One region of the Streptomyces sp. NPDC090025 genome, then DNA from elsewhere that is predicted to be linked to it. Evidence: riboswitches for the same ligand, from Rfam matches in the RefSeq annotation. Region 1 holds a riboswitch; each other region holds the start of a gene.
The links. A riboswitch is a leader RNA that binds a small molecule or an ion and turns the genes downstream of it on or off. The one in region 1 is predicted to bind cyclic di-AMP.

Region 1 (4,009 bases):
CGTCGCCCGCTCGGTGAAGAAGATGCGCGCCTATCTCGGCGAGCTCATCCACCGCAAGCGCGCCGGTCTCGGCGACGACGGCGCCGACGACCTCATCTCCGGCCTGATCCGCGCCTCGGACCACGGTGAGCACCTCACCGAGAACGAGGCCGCCGCGATGGCCTTCATCCTGCTCTTCGCCGGGTTCGAGACCACGGTCAACCTGATCGGCAACGGCGTCCACGCGCTGCTGCGCAACCCCGGCCAGCGCACCCGGCTGCAGGACGCGCTCGCCGCCGGGGACACCGGGCTCCTGGAGACCGGGGTCGAGGAGCTGCTGCGCTACGACGGCCCGGTGGAGCTGGCGACCTGGCGGTTCGCGACCGAGCCGCTGACGCTCGGCGGGCAGCGGATCCCGGCCGGTGACCCGGTGCTCGTGGTGCTTGCCGCCGCCGACCGCGACCCCGAGCGCTTCGACCGGCCGGACACCCTGGACCTGGCCCGGCGGGACAACCAGCACCTCGGGTACGGGCACGGCATCCACTACTGCCTGGGCGCGCCGCTCGCCCGCATGGAGGGGCAGATCGCGCTCGCCACGCTGCTGACTCGGCTGCCGGACCTGCGACTTGGGGCCGATCCCGACGAACTGCGCTGGCGCGGCGGGCTCATCATGCGGGGGCTTCGTACCCTTCCGGTGGAGTTCACCCCGGAAGTCCGGCCGGGCACGGGGCCACGGCCCGTCTGAACGGAACGGGCGCAACAGTCCTGACGGGTCATCAGAACTGTGATCTTCGCGTGATCTCCGCTGCATCGACTTGTGACTCACGTTCGAATGCCGCTACGTTCACCCGCAGCCCAGCAGTCACGCGAAAGGCCCTCCGCATGCGCTCCGGGAACGGACGTCACCGCAGACCCCGCCAGGCCCCCGCCCTCGTCGTCGCGGCGGGAGTCACCGGATCGGCCATGGCACTGCCGTTGCTCGCCACCGGCTCCGCCTCCGCCGCCGATGCCCCGACCTGGGACCGGGTCGCCGAATGCGAGTCGGGCGGCGCCTGGAGCGCCAACCTCGGCAACGGCCTCTACGGCGGCCTGCAGTTCACCCAGGAGAGCTGGGAGCGGCACGGCGGCCTCGCCTACGCGCCCAGCGCCGACCTGGCCAGCCGCGCCCAGCAGATCGCCGTCGCGGACCGCGCCTTCGCGGCCGGTGACACCCAGTGGGCCACCTGCGCCCCGATCGCCGGACTGACGCACGACGGCAAGAAGCCCGCCGTGCACCCCGGCCCCGGCACCGCCCCGCGCGCCACCGGCCCGGTCGGCGAGTCGAACCGCACCTCCGGCCTGCCCGCCGGACCCGCCACCCCGGCCGCCCCCGGCAGCGGTGCCGACGGTCGTACGGCGACCCCGTCCGCACCGGCCACCGGACCGGCGACGCCCACCACCCCGGGCACACCCACCACTCCGGGTACGCCCACCACGCCGGGCACCCCGGGCTCCACGGTGACTCCGACCACGCCCGCCACTCCCGGCACGCCCACCACACCCGTATCGCCGGGCACGCCGGGCACGCCGGGCACGCCGGGCTCATCGGTGACGCCCGGTACGCCGGGAACGTCCGGAACGCCGGATGCGTCCGCGACCCCCGGTAACGGCAAGCACCGGGGTGACGCCGCGACAGATGAATCGGGCATCCCGGGCAACAGCTCTGATTCCGGACGGCATGCCGCTCCGACTGACGGGGTGAAGGGTGACGCAACCGACGGTAAGGCGCCGGGGAGTGGGCTCGGCGGGGTGCTCGGCTCCGACAAGACGGACAAGGCGGACGAATACACCGTCAGGCCGGGCGACAGCCTCTCGGCGATCGCACACGACAACGGCCTCACCGGCGGCTGGACGGCGCTCTATGACGCCAACAAGAACACGGTCGGATCCGACCCCGACCTCATCCTCCCTGGTCAGAGCCTTGAGTTGGGATCCGGGGCGGTTCCGTCCGAGGGGTAGTCAGTCCCTGAATGTCCGTTCTGCGTAAGTGAGACATGGGTCTCTCTTGCCGAACTGGCGTGTCACGTCCGCAAACTTTGCCCGCTTCGCCCCTCACCTGCGCAAACAGCAGCTGACGGGGCGCAAGTAGGGGCGATTTTTCCGGGTTGATGGTCTTTGAACTTCTCCCGGGCTTGTGTCTACGGTCGTCACCGCTCGCCACCGCGGGCCCCGTCACCGGAACGCCGAATCCTGCCGCCGGCCCGACGGGAACAGTCGTCGCGCAAGCGCCGTAGGCAGGAGCGGGGGACCCAAGGTAAGTGCCGGCCCCGGCCGTTGAGACAGACGGCCGACGATCGGCTTGGGGTGAAGCCGCGTGCTAGGTCACGCGGCCGGGCAACTCACTACGCCCGAACCCGACAGCTCACCTCGTAGGCGTCGGTGAGGAGAATTTCCATGCTGCTTTCCGGCAAGGGCAAACACCGTCGTCCCTCCAAGGCCACCCGCGTCGTCACGCTCGCCGGTGTGGCGGGCGTCGCCGTCGCCGCCCCGCTGATGACCGCGGGCTCCGCCAACGCCGCCACCGCCTCCGAGTGGGACCGGGTCGCGCAGTGCGAGTCCGGCGGCAACTGGTCCATCAACACGGGCAACGGCTACTACGGCGGCCTGCAGTTCTCGGCCTCCACCTGGGCCGCGTACGGCGGCACCGCCTACGCCTCGACCGCCAACCAGGCTTCGAAGTCGCAGCAGATCGCCATCGCCGAGAAGGTCCTCGCGGGCCAGGGCAAGGGCGCCTGGCCGAGCTGTGGCGTGGGCCTCTCCGGCGCCTCGTACAACGGCGGCGGCTCCTCGTCCTCCTCCTCGAACGACTCCGGCAGCGCCTCGAAGCCGTCGAGCTCCGCCAAGAACTCCACCAAGCGCAGCACGCAGCAGCCGACCACCCGCAGCGAGCAGCGCCAGGCGCCGAAGAGCACCCCGAGCGCCAAGCCGAGCACCTCGCAGAAGACCGTCACCACGCCCACCGGCAAGACGGTCAAGAAGGGTGACGGCGAGTACAAGGTCGTGGCCGGCGACACGCTGAGCAAGATCGCCCAGGCGCACGGCGTCAAGGGCGGCTGGCAGAAGCTGTTCCAGCTGAACAAGGACGTCGTCCAGGACGCCGACCTCATCTACCCGGGTCAGCAGCTCCACCTGAAGTGAGCTGAGGGGCGCATCGCGCCCCTGACGACCCCGCGGTGACCACCCCGGTCCGGAGCGCCCTTCCCCCGTGCGCTCCGGACCGGGGTTTCCCATGCCAGGGCCCCGCCGGTACGGGGTTCCCGGCCGGGTCCCCGGCCGGGTTCCGGGCCGCCGGTCCGTTACCGATCAGTAGGTCTTGGGCCTTTCGCCTCTAAATGCATGCCCTTGGGTCCTTTTTCGTCCCAGCGGGCGGTCGCCCGGCTGGCCGGACCCGCTGAGCCGGTTAGGCTCTTGTCGCAAGGCGAACGAGACCTTGCCGCATGCGTCACAACCAGCGTCACATCCCAGAAGGAGATGCTCGTGCCGTCCATCGACGTCGTCGTAGCCCGGGAAATCCTGGACTCCCGAGGCAACCCCACGGTCGAGGTCGAGGTCGGCCTCGACGACGGCAGCACCGGTCGTGCTGCTGTTCCGTCCGGTGCTTCCACCGGTGCGTTCGAGGCCCTCGAGCTCCGCGACGGTGACCCCAACCGTTACCAGGGCAAGGGCGTGGAGAAGGCCGTTCTCGCCGTCATCGAGCAGATCGGCCCCGAGCTGGTCGGCTACGACGCCACCGAGCAGCGTCTGATCGACCAGGCGATGTTCGACCTGGACGCCACCCCGGACAAGTCCTCGCTCGGCGCCAACGCCATCCTCGGCGTCTCCCTCGCCGTCGCGCACGCCGCCTCCGAGGCGTCCGACCTGCCGCTCTTCCGCTACCTCGGCGGCCCGAACGCGCACCTGCTGCCCGTTCCGATGATGAACATCCTGAACGGCGGCTCGCACGCCGACTCCAACGTGGACATCCAGGAGTTCATGATCGCGCCGATCGGCG
Region 2 (4,009 bases), on a different contig from region 1:
TCATCGGGCGGCTGCGCGAGCTGGTCCCGCGCTACGAGCTCCTGAAGGAGATCAGGGGCCGCGGCCTGATGATCGGCATCGAGTTCGGCCGGCCCAGCTCGCTGGGCCTGCGCAGCCGCTGGACCATGCTGCAGGCGGCCCGCAAGGGACTGTTCGCGCAGATGGTCGTGGTGCCGCTGCTCCAGCGGCACCGGATCCTCACCCAGGTGTCCGGCGACCACCTGGAAGTGATCAAGCTGATCCCGCCGCTGGTGATCGACGAGCGGGACGTCGACCGCTTCCTGGCCGCCTTCACGGCGGTGATGGACGACGCCCACGGGGGCGGCGGGCTGATGTGGGACTTCGGGAAGACCCTGGTGAAGCAGGCGGTCGCGCAGCGCTGAGCCGGGCGCCCCCCGATCGGTACGGGGGCGCCGGACTTTTGCCTCTGAGGCAAGAAAATTGCCTCAGAGGAAAGTTCCTGGCGGAATGTACCCATGGACCGAGTCCCCGACGTCCCACCGGACGTCCTGCCCGGAGGACTGCCCGACGGGCTGCCCGATGTCGCCCCGCAGCTGCGCGCGCTGCGTCGGCGGCGCGGGCTCACCCTGGAGGCCGCCGCCCAGCGGGCCGGGCTCTCCCCGGCCCACCTCTCCCGCCTGGAGACCGGCAACCGGCAGCCTTCGCTGCCGATGCTGCTCGCCCTGGCCCGTATCTACGGTACGACGGTCTCCGAGCTGCTCGGCGAGGTGGCGCCGGAGCGCGACCCGGTGATCCGGGGCGCGCGGGCCGAGCCGGTCGAGGCCGACGGCTGGGTCTACCGGCCGGCCGGAGCCGCGGGCCGGGCCATGCAGGCGCTGCGGGTGCACGTGCCGTACGCCACCAGCGCCGACATCGTCCGGGTCCACCCGGGCGAGGAGTGGCTCCACGTCCTCGAAGGCCGGGTGCGGCTCGCGCTCGGCGACGCCGTGCACGTGCTCGAACCGGGCGACGGCGCGCACTTCGACTCGTTCACCCCGCACCGGATCGGCGCCGCCACCCGCGGCGGCGCCGAGCTGCTGTTCGTGCACACCCTGCTGCAGAGCCCCGTCGCCGAGCTGTGCCTCGGCGGCAGGGGCTCGACACACCCCGGAAAGGACTGACATGTCCGAGAAATCCGCACCGGTCACCGGCGAGGAGCGCGGCGAGGGCAAGTTCCCCAAGGGGCTGGTGCTCCGGCTCTTCGCCTATCTGGTCGCCGGCCACCTCTTCGCCGCCTTCCTCTACCTGCTGTTCGCCATGGGCGCGCAGAACCAGTAGTCCCGCCGGGGCGCGGCCTCGCTCACGCCTCCGTGAGCAGGTGCTCGCGCAGTCGCTCCAGGGTCTTCGGCGCGAGCTGGAGGCCCTCGGTGAGATAGGCGCCGACCGAGCCCCAGGTCTCCTCGATCATGTCGAAGGCGCCGCGCAGATACTCCACCCGCGCGTCGAACAGCGGCGCGAGCAGCTCCATCACCTCGGGCGACATGGCGTCCGGCGCGGTGGAGCTGCGCTGCACCTTGTAGCGCCGGTGCGGGGCGTTGGACTTCACGTAGTCCGCCTCGATCGCCGACCGGTCCACGCCGACCGCGAGCAGCGCGATGGCGATCGCGAGCCCGGCCCGGTCCTTCCCGGCCGCGCAGTGCATCAGGGCGGGGACGCTGTCCTCGGCCATCGCGTGCAGGATGCGGCTGTGCTCGGCCGTCCGCCGGACGACCATCTTCCGGTACGACTCCGTCATCCGGGCCGCGGCCTTGCCGTCGCCCAGGATCTCGCGCAGCTGCTGGATGTCACCGTCGCGAACCAGCCGCCAGAACTCCTTGCCGTCCGCCGGGTCGTTCAGCGGTATGTTCACGTTCCGCACACCCGGAAGATCCACGTCCGGACCCTCCACCCGGACGTCCGCCTCGTTGCGGAAATCGAAGACGGTGTGCAGGTCGAGGGTGGTGAGGAAGGCCGCGTCCGCGGCAGTGGCGTGGGCCAGGTGGCCGCTGCGGAAGAGCCGGCCCGGGCGGACGGCCCGGCCGTCGGAGGCCGGCAGTCCGCCGAGGTCGCGGAAGTTGCGTACGCCGGTGAGTTCGGGCTCGGTCGTGGCTTGTGTCACGGTTGCTCCTGGTCGCTCGATCGGTTCCTGGGGCAATCATCACGGCTGGTGAGCCCCGTCCGCACCCCCATCGGACTGGAATGGGTGATCTGTCCGGATTGGGTGATTGTGTATAAGCCGCCCTGTTTCCAGGGGAGATGAGCGCGGCGGCGTGAGGAGCGTCATAACCGTGACGGACCGTGGTTGATCATCTTTTCCAAATTCCCCCCGGCAAAGGGAAATCGAGGGACCGTCATCGACGGAGGGTGACGGGAATTCCGGCCGGAATTCAGCTGCCACCGAAAACCAGGCAACCCGTGGCTTGTTCCCGCCGTCCCGGCTCGTCTAGCGTCGCGCTCAATCCGGTCGGACCGCCGAATCCTGCCGCCGACCGGAATCCGCACCCACCCGTACCAGGCAGGAGCGGGGGACCCAGGTACCACGCCGATCCCTCGAAGCTGAGACCGAGAAGAACGGCTCGGGGTGAAGCCGCGCGACCGCGCGGCCGGACATCTCCAGTCCGAACCCGACAGCTCACCTCGCAGGCGACGGAGAGGAATTCGCCATGCCCGCGAAGGGTAAGCACCGCCGTCCCAAGGTCAACCCGATCACCCGCGGGTTCGTCGCCGCCGGTACCGGAGGCGCCGTCGTCGCCCTCCCGCTCATCGGCGCCACCGGCGCGCACGCCGCCGAGCAGGCCGCCCCGGCCGCCGCTCCCCGCCAGGCCGTCGCCGCCGCCGTGCCCGCCGCCGCCCCGAAGGCCGCGGCCAAGACCCCGGCCGCCGAGCAGTACACCGTCGTCCGCGGCGACTACCTGTCCAAGATCGCCGTCGAGCACCAGCTCACCGGCGGCTGGCACAAGCTCTACCAGGACAACCGCCAGATCGTCGGCGAGAACCCCTCGCTGATCCTGCCCGGCATGAAGCTCACCCTCGGCGGCAAGAACACCGCCAAGGCCCCGGCCAAGGCCGCCGCGCCGAAGGCCGCCTCCGCCGAGCGCTCCACCGCGTCCGCCAAGAGCGGCTCCGCGAAGAACGGCGACGAGGCCCCGAGCCGCGCCTCGCGCGGCGCCGACCGCTCCTCGGCGTCCTCCGCCGCGGACTCCGCTTCCTCTTCCTCCTCGTCGGCGTCGTCGAACTCGTCCGCCGCCGGCACGGCCTCCTCCTCCGGCTGGGTCGCCCCGGTCGACGGCGGCATCTCCACCCCGTACCGCGCCTCCGGCTCGATGTGGTCCTCCGGCTACCACACCGGCGTCGACTTCATCGCCTCCTCCGGCACCACCGTCCGCGCGGTCGGACCCGGCACCGTCTACTCGGCCGGCTGGGGCGGCTCGTACGGCAACCAGGTCGTCATCCAGCACGCCGACGGCACCTTCTCGCAGTACGGCCACCTCTCCTCGCTGTCCGTCTCCGCCGGCCAGACCGTCAGCGGCGGCCAGCAGATCGGCCTGTCCGGAGCGACCGGCAACGTCACCGGACCGCACCTGCACTTCGAGATGCGGACCGGCCCGGAGTACGGCTCCGACATCGACCCGCTGGCCGCGCTGCGCCAGCACGGCGTGGGCATCTGATCCCGGATCAGCCCGCCACGCGGACACCCCGGAGGCCCGGCACCCTGTGCCGGGCCTCCGGCACGTCCGGCGTGTCCCCGATGTATTCCGGCTTGGCGAAGTCTTTATCGGTGGCATATGTCACCCGCCGTCAACCCCTCCTTACGGTCGCGTAGGTCACATCCCGCGAGGAAAGATGTGCTCCCGTGGCAGACGATTCGAGATCAACAGACAGCAGCGCGATCGGGTCGTACGCGGCGATCGGTGACAGCTTCACCGAGGGCGTCGGGGACCCCGGGCCCGATGGGACGTACGTCGGCTGGGCGGACCGGTTCGCGGTCCTGCTCGCCGACGAACTGCCGGAGGCCGAGCACGACGACTTC
Region 3 (4,009 bases), on a different contig from region 1:
CCGTGCTCGTCTACGAGCCGGTGGCGGGCGCGGCCGACGAGACCGACAGCGACGAGGAAGAGGGGGCGGACCAGTGACCGACGCTGCCGCGTCTTTGACGAGCATGACCTTCCACCCGCAGCCGCAGCCGGGCGACGCCAGGCCCTGGGCCTTCCCGGCGCCCGAGCGGGGCGCGCTCGACAACGGTCTGACCGTGCTGCGCTGCGACCGCCCCGGCCAGCAGGTGGTGGCCGTCGAGATCTTCTTCGACGCCCCGCTGGACGCCGAGCCGGAGGGCCTCGACGGTGTCGCCACCATCATGGCCAGGGCACTGTCCGAGGGCACCGACCAGCGCTCCGCCGAGGAGTTCGCGGCCGAGCTGGAGCGCTGTGGCGCCACCCTGGACGCGCACGCCGACCACCCCGGCGTCCGGGTCTCCCTCGAAGTCCCGGTCTCCCGGCTGCCGAAGGCGCTCGGTCTGCTCGCCGAGGCCCTGATCGCCCCGGCGTTCGCCGCCGACGAGGTCGACCGGCTGGTCGCCAACCGGCTCGACGAGATCCCGCACGAGTCGGCCAACCCGGCCCGGCGCGCCGCCAAGCAGCTCTCCAAGGAGCTCTTCCCGGCCGCCGCGCGGATGTCCCGGCCGCGCCAGGGCACCGAGGAGACGGTGTCGGCGATCGACGCCGCCGCCGTCCGCGCCTTCTACGAGGCGCACCTGCGCCCGGCCACCGCCACCGCCGTGGTGGTCGGCGACCTCACCGGCGTCGACCTGGACCAGGTCCTCGCCGACACCCTGGGCGGCTGGAGCGGCAAGCCCGCCGCGCCCCGCCCGATGCCGCCGATCACGGCCGACGACACCGGCCGTGTCGTCATCGTGGACCGGCCCGGCGCCGTCCAGACGCAGCTGCTCATCGGCCGCGTCGGCGCGGACCGCCATGACAGCGTGTGGGCGGCCCAGGTGCTCGGCACGTACTGCCTCGGCGGCACCCTCACCTCGCGCCTCGACCGCGTGCTGCGCGAGGAGAAGGGCTACACGTACGGCGTGCGGGCCTTCGGCCAGGTGCTGCGGTCCGACGACGAGGGCCACGGCGCCTCGATGCTGGCCATCAGCGGCTCGGTCGACACCCCCAACACCGGTCCGGCACTTGACGACCTGTGGAAGGTGCTGCGCACCCTCGCCGCCGAGGGTCTGACGGACGCCGAGCGGGACGTCGCCGTGCAGAACCTGGTGGGGGTGGCGCCGCTCAAGTACGAGACGGCCGCCTCGGTCGCCGCGACCCTCGCCGACCAGGTCGAGCAGCACCTCCCGGACGACTACCAGGCCCGGTTGTACGCGCAGCTGGCGCGCACCGGCACGGTGGAGGCGACCGCCGCGGTCGTCAACGCCTTCCCGGTGGACCGGCTCGTCACGGTGCTCGTCGGCGACGCCGCGCAGATCGCGGAGCCGGTGCGGGCCCTCGGCATCGGTGAAGTGACGGTCGTCACCGGCTGATTGGACCGCCGCCCCGCGCGCGCGGCGTACGAAGGAAGGACCCTGGCGATGCACTTCGCCAGGGTCCTTCATCTTTGGGTGATTTGTCCGGATTGCCGATGAGTGTGACTGAATGCCCTGTGGCATGTCTTACAAACAGGCGTGTCTGTTTGGTGATTGACGCACGATCGGCCTAGCGTCAACCCGACTGTCCGCCCGTCGTACGACGCCGCGCCCGCGGCATCGGACAGTCATCGCCGAGTCCCCGTCAGGCGCGAGCCTGGGGAGCCGGGGACCCACGCAGTCCCTGGGGTGAATCGGACGCCTTCGCTCAGGCGGAGGGGCCCGTAGGAGACCTTCCTGCTCCGAACCCGTCAGCTAACCCGGTAGGCGAGAGGGAAGGAAAGGATCAGCCACTACATGGCGTTCACCCGTGCCACCGGGAAGCATCGTGGTCCGAGCCGGATGGCGCGCCGCAGTGCGGGCATCGCCGGCGTCGCGACACTGGCCACCACCGGCGTCATCGGCACCCTCGCCTCCCCGGCGCTCGCCGCGGAGCCCGAGCGCCCCTCTCCCGAGGACACCGGCCTCACCCAGGTGATCGCCGCGGAGACCCTCACCGAGCGCGTCGACGCCCAGGTCGCCGCCCAGGAGAAGGCCGCCGCCGAGGAAGCCGCCCGGATCAAGGCCGCCGCCGAGGCCAAGCGCAAGGCCGAGGCCCGCGCCAAGGAGCTCCGCCAGGCCAAGGAGCGCGCCGCCCGCGAGGCCGAGCGCAAGCGCCTCGCCTCCTTCCAGCTCCCCGTCGCCGGCTCGTACGTGACCACCGGCTACAAGACCGGCGGCTCGCTCTGGTCCTCCGGCAGCCACTCCGGCATCGACTTCCACGCGGCCTACGGCAGCACCGTCGTCTCCGTCGGCTCCGGCACCGTCGTCGAGACCGGCTGGGGCGGCGCCTACGGCAACAACATCGTGATCCGGATGACCGACGGCACGTACACCCAGTACGGCCACCTCTCCGGCATCACGGTCTCGGTCGGCCAGCACGTCACCCCCGGCGACCGGATCGGCATCTCCGGCTCCTCCGGCAACTCCACCGGCCCGCACCTCCACTTCGAGGCGCGCACCAGCCCGGAGTACGGCTCCGACATCAACCCGGTCTCCTACCTCCGGGCCCGCGGCGTCAACGTCTGACCCACCGCGCACCAGGCACCAGAAAGCCCCGGCTCCCCGTGAGCCGGGGCTTTTTGCATTCCTTGTCACCAGGCACCGTCGGAATTTCCGGCGTCCTGCAATAGAGTCGCGGGAACGCGGTGGGAATTTCACGGAAGCGGAGGTCGGACATGCGCGTTCCGGCGCACTCGGTATGCACGGCGATCCGGGACGACATCGTCACCGGGGTGTATCCGCGCGGCGCCAGACTCACCGAGGAGCAGCTCGCCCGCCGCTACGGCGTCTCCCGGGTCCCGGTCCGCGAGGCGCTGCGCACCCTGGAGTCCGAGGGCTTCGTGGTCAGCCGCAGGCACGCCGGGGCGCAGGTCGCCGAGCCCACCGAGCGTGAGGCCGCCGACCTCCTCGACATGCGCGCGCTGCTCGAACCGCTGGGCGCCGCGCGGGCCGCCCAGCGCCGCACCGACGCCCACCTCAAGGTGCTGCGCGGCCTGGTCAGGCTGGGCCAGGAACGGGCCCGCAGGGGCGGCGGCGCCGATCTGGCCGCACTCGGCGGCTGGTTCCACGAGACCCTGGCCCAGGCCGCGGGCAGCCCGCCGCTCGGCGCGCTGCTCACCCAGCTGCGGCACAAGATCGCCTGGATGTACGTGGTCGAGCCGACCGCCCGGCCGGTCGAGGCGTGGGCCGAGCACGGCGCCATCGTCGACGCCGTGGCCCGGCGGGACGCCGAACGGGCCCGCGCGCTCACCGCGCTGCACGGCGAGCGGGCGGCGGCCCTGCACCGGCTGAAACGGGCGGAGCGCGCGGACCGGACCGGCCGGAAGGGCGTGAGGGTTTCGCAACATGCCGTCAACAGCGCGGGACCCCGGAATTAACACGGAGCCCGTATAACGGAGCCCGTATACAAAAGAGGCGGGAATTCCGGGTGGTGTTTTCGGGTGCCCGGAGCGCGCTGAATTCCGCTATTTCGGATCCCCGCCCCGGGCCGGGTTCCGTTCCGGCCCGAAAAAGAGACCGGAAAAGAGAAACGGCCGTGCCCGCCGGAGAACCGGGGGACACGGCCGTGTCATGACCGTCGTCGGGGAGGACGGGTCAGACGGTCTCGGGGAGCTCCTCGAGACCCTCGGCGACCAGCTTCGCCAGGCGGTCGAGCGCGGCCTCGGAGCCATCGGCGTCCGAAGCGAGCACGATCTCCTCGCCGCCCTGGGCACCCAGGCCGAGCACCGCGAGCATGGACGCGGCGTTGACCGGGTTGCCGTCGGCCTTGGCGATCGTCACGGGGACGCCGGCGGCCGTGGCGGCACGGACGAAGATGGAGGCGGGGCGGGCGTGCAGGCCCTCGGCCCAGCCGACGTTGACGCGGCGCTCAGCCATGGTGGTTGCCCTTCAACT
Region 4 (4,009 bases), on a different contig from region 1:
TCGTCCCGGCGCCCGCCGCCGATCCGCGCGGCGCGGTGCTCGGGGCCGGGCTGCTGCCGCTGGTCATGGCCGGGGCCGCGGCCGGGATCGTGGCGACGCTGCTCGGCCTGCGCGGCGCCCGTGCCGCGCTCGCGCTGCTCGGGGCGGCACTCCTTGCGGGCGTGGTCGGCGCGAGCCTGGCCGACAGCTGGCTCGGCGCGCTCGAAGGCGCCTGGTGGGCGGAGGCCGGGGTGCTCGCGCTCACCGTGCTCGCCGTCGGCTCGGCGATCGCGGGCATCGCGGCGCTCGTCGGCAAGCCGGGCATCGGCCTCGGCGCGGTCCTGATGGTGCTGCTCGGCAACCCCTTCTCCGGCATCACCAGCGCGCCCGAGCTGCTGCCCGCGCCGGTCGGCACCCTCGGCCAGTGGCTGCCGCCGGGCGCGGCGGGCACCGCCCTGCGCTCGGTGTCGTCCTTCGACGGGGCGGGCGCCGGGACGCCGCTGCTGATCCTGGCGCTGTGGGCGGCGGCCGGTCTCGCGGCCGTGCTGATCGGCGGTCGGCGCGCGGCGGGCCGGTCGGCCGGATCCCCGGGCACGCCGGACACCGGCACCCCGGCGCCGTCCGGAGCCCCGGCGGCGGCCCCGGTCGGCTGACCCCTGCACCCTCGACCCGTACGAGAAGCTGCTCGCCGAGCGGATCGTGCTGCTCGCGGCCGGCACCCCGGGGCGGCGCCTCGCCCTGCCGGGCGCCCGGATCGTGCTCCAGGAGCCGTCGCTCGACGAGCCGTTGCGGGGCCGGCACAGCGATCTCGGCATCCAGGCCGGGGAATTGCCGCGCCAGCGGGAGCTGGCCATCGGGCTGCTCGCCGGGCACACCGGCCGGGACCGCGCTCTGATCGACGCCGAGCTGAGCCGTACGACGGTGCTCGACGCGCCCGCCGCTGCCCGCGTTGACCCGCGCCGAGGGCGAGTTCGTCGACGCCCACCTCGAAGTCGTCGACCTGCTCGGGCGGATCAATCCATCCAGGAGCTCGCATACCTATGGGGCGCTCCGGGCGGCCCAGGCCCTGGTCGGGCGCGCATCGGCCCTGCGGGACGCGCTCACCCTCATGCGTCTGCGGGGCGAGAGCGAGGTCCACGCGGAGGCATTGGCGCGTGCGCTCAGGGTGTTGGACGGAGCCCGCCGATCGGACCGGGTCACCCTCCGCGAAGTCAGGGCCAGTTGACAGTCACGCGTGTCGTGTCGAGGTCCACACGGAGCACCGGAGCGGCAGATTCCCTCCCCCGTTCGGTGTAGTCGATCTGTCGACAGAGGATCCCCGAGAGTTGCGCAACAGGTAGACGCATTTGGCGGAATATTGCGTTCCGCCGCTGGTGGGAGGCTCGTCGGCCAAACCTCCGAAGATCGCGAAACCTGACTGTCCACTCGAATGGATCAGTCGTGAGGAGCCTCACATATCGCCGTTTCAGCTCGGATTTCGCCCTGCCCGTGGGTCAAGATCCTCGTCGACGACAAGCCCCCGCCACCCACGGCGGGGCGGTCCGGGCGGACGCCGAGTCCTGCCGCCGTCCCGGACGACTGGTCGACAGGAGTGGATCGGCAGGAGTGGAGGACCCGAGCAGTACGGGACGTCCGAGCAGTGCGGACGTTCCTCGGGGTGAAGCCGTGCGAGCGGCCGGGCAACTTCGCCAGCCCGAACCCGACAGGTCATCCTTCGCAGGCGGCTGACGAAGGGTTGCGCATGACTGCGCAGAAACATGTCCCGTCCCTGCTGTCCCGGGCCGGAGCCGTCTCGGCTCTCACCCTCGCCGCCGTCGGCGGCACGCTGCTCGCCCCAGGAGCGGCGCCGGAGGCCCAGGCCGCCACGTCCTACGCGAACAAGGCGCTGAACATCGCGGCCTCGAAGAAGGGATCGCCCTACAAGTACGGCGCGGCCGGACCCACCAGGTTCGACTGCTCGGGGCTCACGCTCTACTCGTACAAGAAGGCGGGCAAGACGCTGCCCCGCACCGCGCAGCAGCAGTACAACAAGACCCGGCACATCTCGTCGGGCAGCAGGCAGAAGGGGGACCTGGTCTTCTTCCACTCCGGCGGGAGGGTCTACCACGTCGGTATCTACGCGGGTGACAACAAGATCTGGCACTCCCCCAAGACGGGTTCCTGGGTGAAGCTGGAGCGGATCTGGTCGTCGAAGGTCTACTACGGCCGGGTCCGCTGACCCGCTCCGTCCACCGGGACGCCCGGTGGCCCGCTGCTCCCGTCCCAGGAGCACCCGGCCGCCGGGCCCCCGGGCCCCCGGGCCTCCGGGCCCCAAGCCTCCGGGCCCTACACGTCCGGGCGCCTTGTCCGGTGCTGCGGTCAGCTCGGCACCACGGCCCGCCACGGCAGCGCGATCCACACCGTCTTGCCGCCCTCCGGGGTCGGCGTCACGGACAGCCTGCCGCCCGCCTCCGCCGCGAGCGAGCGGATGATCACCATCCCGCGCCCGTTGTCCTGCTGGACGGCGGCCGGCAGCCGCTGCGGCCAGCGCGGGTGACTGTCGGTCACCCCGATCCGCAGCCGCTCGTCCTCCTCCAGACGCAGGTCGACCGTGAAGGTGGGCGACTGCCCGAAGGTGTGCTGTACGGCGTTGGTCGCCAGTTCCGACACGATCAGCCGGATCGTGTCCGCCAGACCGGTCGCGTCACCGAGGCCCCAGGAGGACAGCACCTCCGCGACGTACCGCCGCGCGACGGAGACCGACGCGGGGTCGCTCGGCAGCGTGACGGTTGCTTCCTGGAGGTCTGCCATGGCGACGCCGTCCCTTTCCCACCGGGCGACGCCCGGACTGCACTGCGCGTCAGACTGCCACCGATGCCGGGCCCGCGGGAGGCGATCCACCAGATATACGGATATCTGTCGCCCGAAGCGGTGAAGCGTCCGACGGGCGACCGGATCGTTCCTGCCCGCACCGGTCGGGGACTCCCGGGCGTCGGCCCGCCGTCCGGCGCAGCGCCCCGCTCATGAGACGAAGCCGATCACCCCGAAGCCCGGCCGCGCCGCCGCGTGCCGCAGCCAGCCCGTCACGTCCCGCACGGCCGCCACCACCTCGGGGTCGAGCGGCGGCGCGTGCCCGGCCTCCTTCGTCCGCTCGAACTGCTCCAGTGCCGCCAGGCACTGCTCGTGGGTCCACTCGCCGCAGCGCGGCAGGTCGTCCCGCGGTATCGGCTGCGGAAGCCCGCCTCCGTAGCCGAACTCGGCCACCGACACCGCCGTGATCCGCAGCGCCGTCAGACCCTCGTCGACGACCTCCAGCCAGTCACCGCGGAACGGCGAGAACGCCGAGTTGTCGAGGAAGGAACCGGTGAGCGAGCACAGCCGCTTGTACGCGTAGCCGTACGGGAAGGAGTGGTGCCGCGCCGCCTCGAAGGGCCCGCCCCGCACCACCGCGGTCAGCGCCTCGAACGCGGTGGGCGCGCCGTCCTCGATCTCCGCGGAGAACCAGTCGTCGTCCGACGCCAGGTCCGCCGCGAAGTTCTCCCGGACCACGTCGAGCAGCGACTGGTCGCCGGAACCCACCAGGGCCCGGGCCGCCTTGGGATCGATCAGATACACGCTCAGCGAAGAACTCATGCGATCAAGCTAGCGAGCCCCACTGACAACCGGCCCGGCCCGAGGGGCCGGACGCCGCCCGGCTCAGCGGGCGCCCTCCGGCGCCGTCCGCACGATCGTCGCGACCGCCCGCTCGATCTCCGCACCGGTGAGGTCGGCGCGGGCGGTGAGCCGCAGCCGGGAGATGCCGTCGGGCACCGACGGCGGCCGGAAGCAGCCCACGCCGAGGCCGAGTTCCCGGCAGTCGGCGGCCCAGCGCAGCGCCTCGGCCGGGCCGGGGGCGCGCACCGAGACGACGGCCGCGTCGGGCCGTACGGCGGTGAGCCCGGCCTCGGTGAGCCGCCGGTGCAGGGTGCTCGCGACCGTACGGGCCCGTCCGGCCAGGCCGGGTTCGGCGGCGATCAGGCGCAGCGCGGCGAGCGCGCCGCCCGCCGCGGCC

Region 2: it holds a riboswitch for cyclic di-AMP, as region 1 does, so the genes downstream of both, ACIPXM_RS27225 (peptidoglycan DD-metalloendopeptidase family protein) here and ACIPXM_RS17495 (transglycosylase family protein) in region 1, are expected to answer to the same signal.
Region 3: it holds a riboswitch for cyclic di-AMP, as region 1 does, so the genes downstream of both, ACIPXM_RS06615 (M23 family metallopeptidase) here and ACIPXM_RS17495 (transglycosylase family protein) in region 1, are expected to answer to the same signal.
Region 4: it holds a riboswitch for cyclic di-AMP, as region 1 does, so the genes downstream of both, ACIPXM_RS28755 (C40 family peptidase) here and ACIPXM_RS17495 (transglycosylase family protein) in region 1, are expected to answer to the same signal.

What each region holds. Positions count from the first base shown of each region.
Region 1 covers NZ_JBIVFL010000006.1:299,311-303,319, forward strand. The annotation lists gene ACIPXM_RS17485 (cytochrome P450) at 1-724, shown strand, start outside; gene ACIPXM_RS17490 (transglycosylase family protein) at 943-1,977, shown strand; cyclic di-AMP (ydaO/yuaA leader) riboswitch at 2,235-2,409, shown strand; gene ACIPXM_RS17495 (transglycosylase family protein) at 2,413-3,156, shown strand; gene eno (phosphopyruvate hydratase) at 3,490-4,009, shown strand, end outside.
Region 2 covers NZ_JBIVFL010000014.1:10,513-14,521, reverse strand. The annotation lists gene ACIPXM_RS27245 (aspartate aminotransferase family protein) at 1-383, shown strand, start outside; gene ACIPXM_RS27240 (helix-turn-helix domain-containing protein) at 477-1,121, shown strand; gene ACIPXM_RS27235 (DUF6126 family protein) at 1,123-1,278, shown strand; gene ACIPXM_RS27230 (tyrosine-protein phosphatase) at 1,301-2,098, opposite strand; cyclic di-AMP (ydaO/yuaA leader) riboswitch at 2,473-2,638, shown strand; gene ACIPXM_RS27225 (peptidoglycan DD-metalloendopeptidase family protein) at 2,643-3,647, shown strand; gene ACIPXM_RS27220 (SGNH/GDSL hydrolase family protein) at 3,833-4,009, shown strand, end outside.
Region 3 covers NZ_JBIVFL010000002.1:120,212-124,220, forward strand. The annotation lists gene ACIPXM_RS06605 (M16 family metallopeptidase) at 1-77, shown strand, start outside; gene ACIPXM_RS06610 (M16 family metallopeptidase) at 104-1,471, shown strand; cyclic di-AMP (ydaO/yuaA leader) riboswitch at 1,696-1,858, shown strand; gene ACIPXM_RS06615 (M23 family metallopeptidase) at 1,871-2,641, shown strand; gene ACIPXM_RS06620 (GntR family transcriptional regulator) at 2,791-3,492, shown strand; gene ACIPXM_RS06625 (HPr family phosphocarrier protein) at 3,710-3,991, opposite strand.
Region 4 covers NZ_JBIVFL010000015.1:123,569-127,577, forward strand. The annotation lists gene ACIPXM_RS28740 (ABC transporter permease) at 1-632, shown strand, start outside; partial or broken gene ACIPXM_RS28745 (ATP-dependent Clp protease proteolytic subunit) at 736-864, shown strand; gene ACIPXM_RS28750 (hypothetical protein) at 920-1,204, shown strand; cyclic di-AMP (ydaO/yuaA leader) riboswitch at 1,520-1,717, shown strand; gene ACIPXM_RS28755 (C40 family peptidase) at 1,721-2,197, shown strand; gene ACIPXM_RS28760 (ATP-binding protein) at 2,338-2,769, opposite strand; gene ACIPXM_RS28765 (hypothetical protein) at 2,980-3,591, opposite strand; gene ACIPXM_RS28770 (8-amino-7-oxononanoate synthase) at 3,655-4,009, opposite strand, start outside.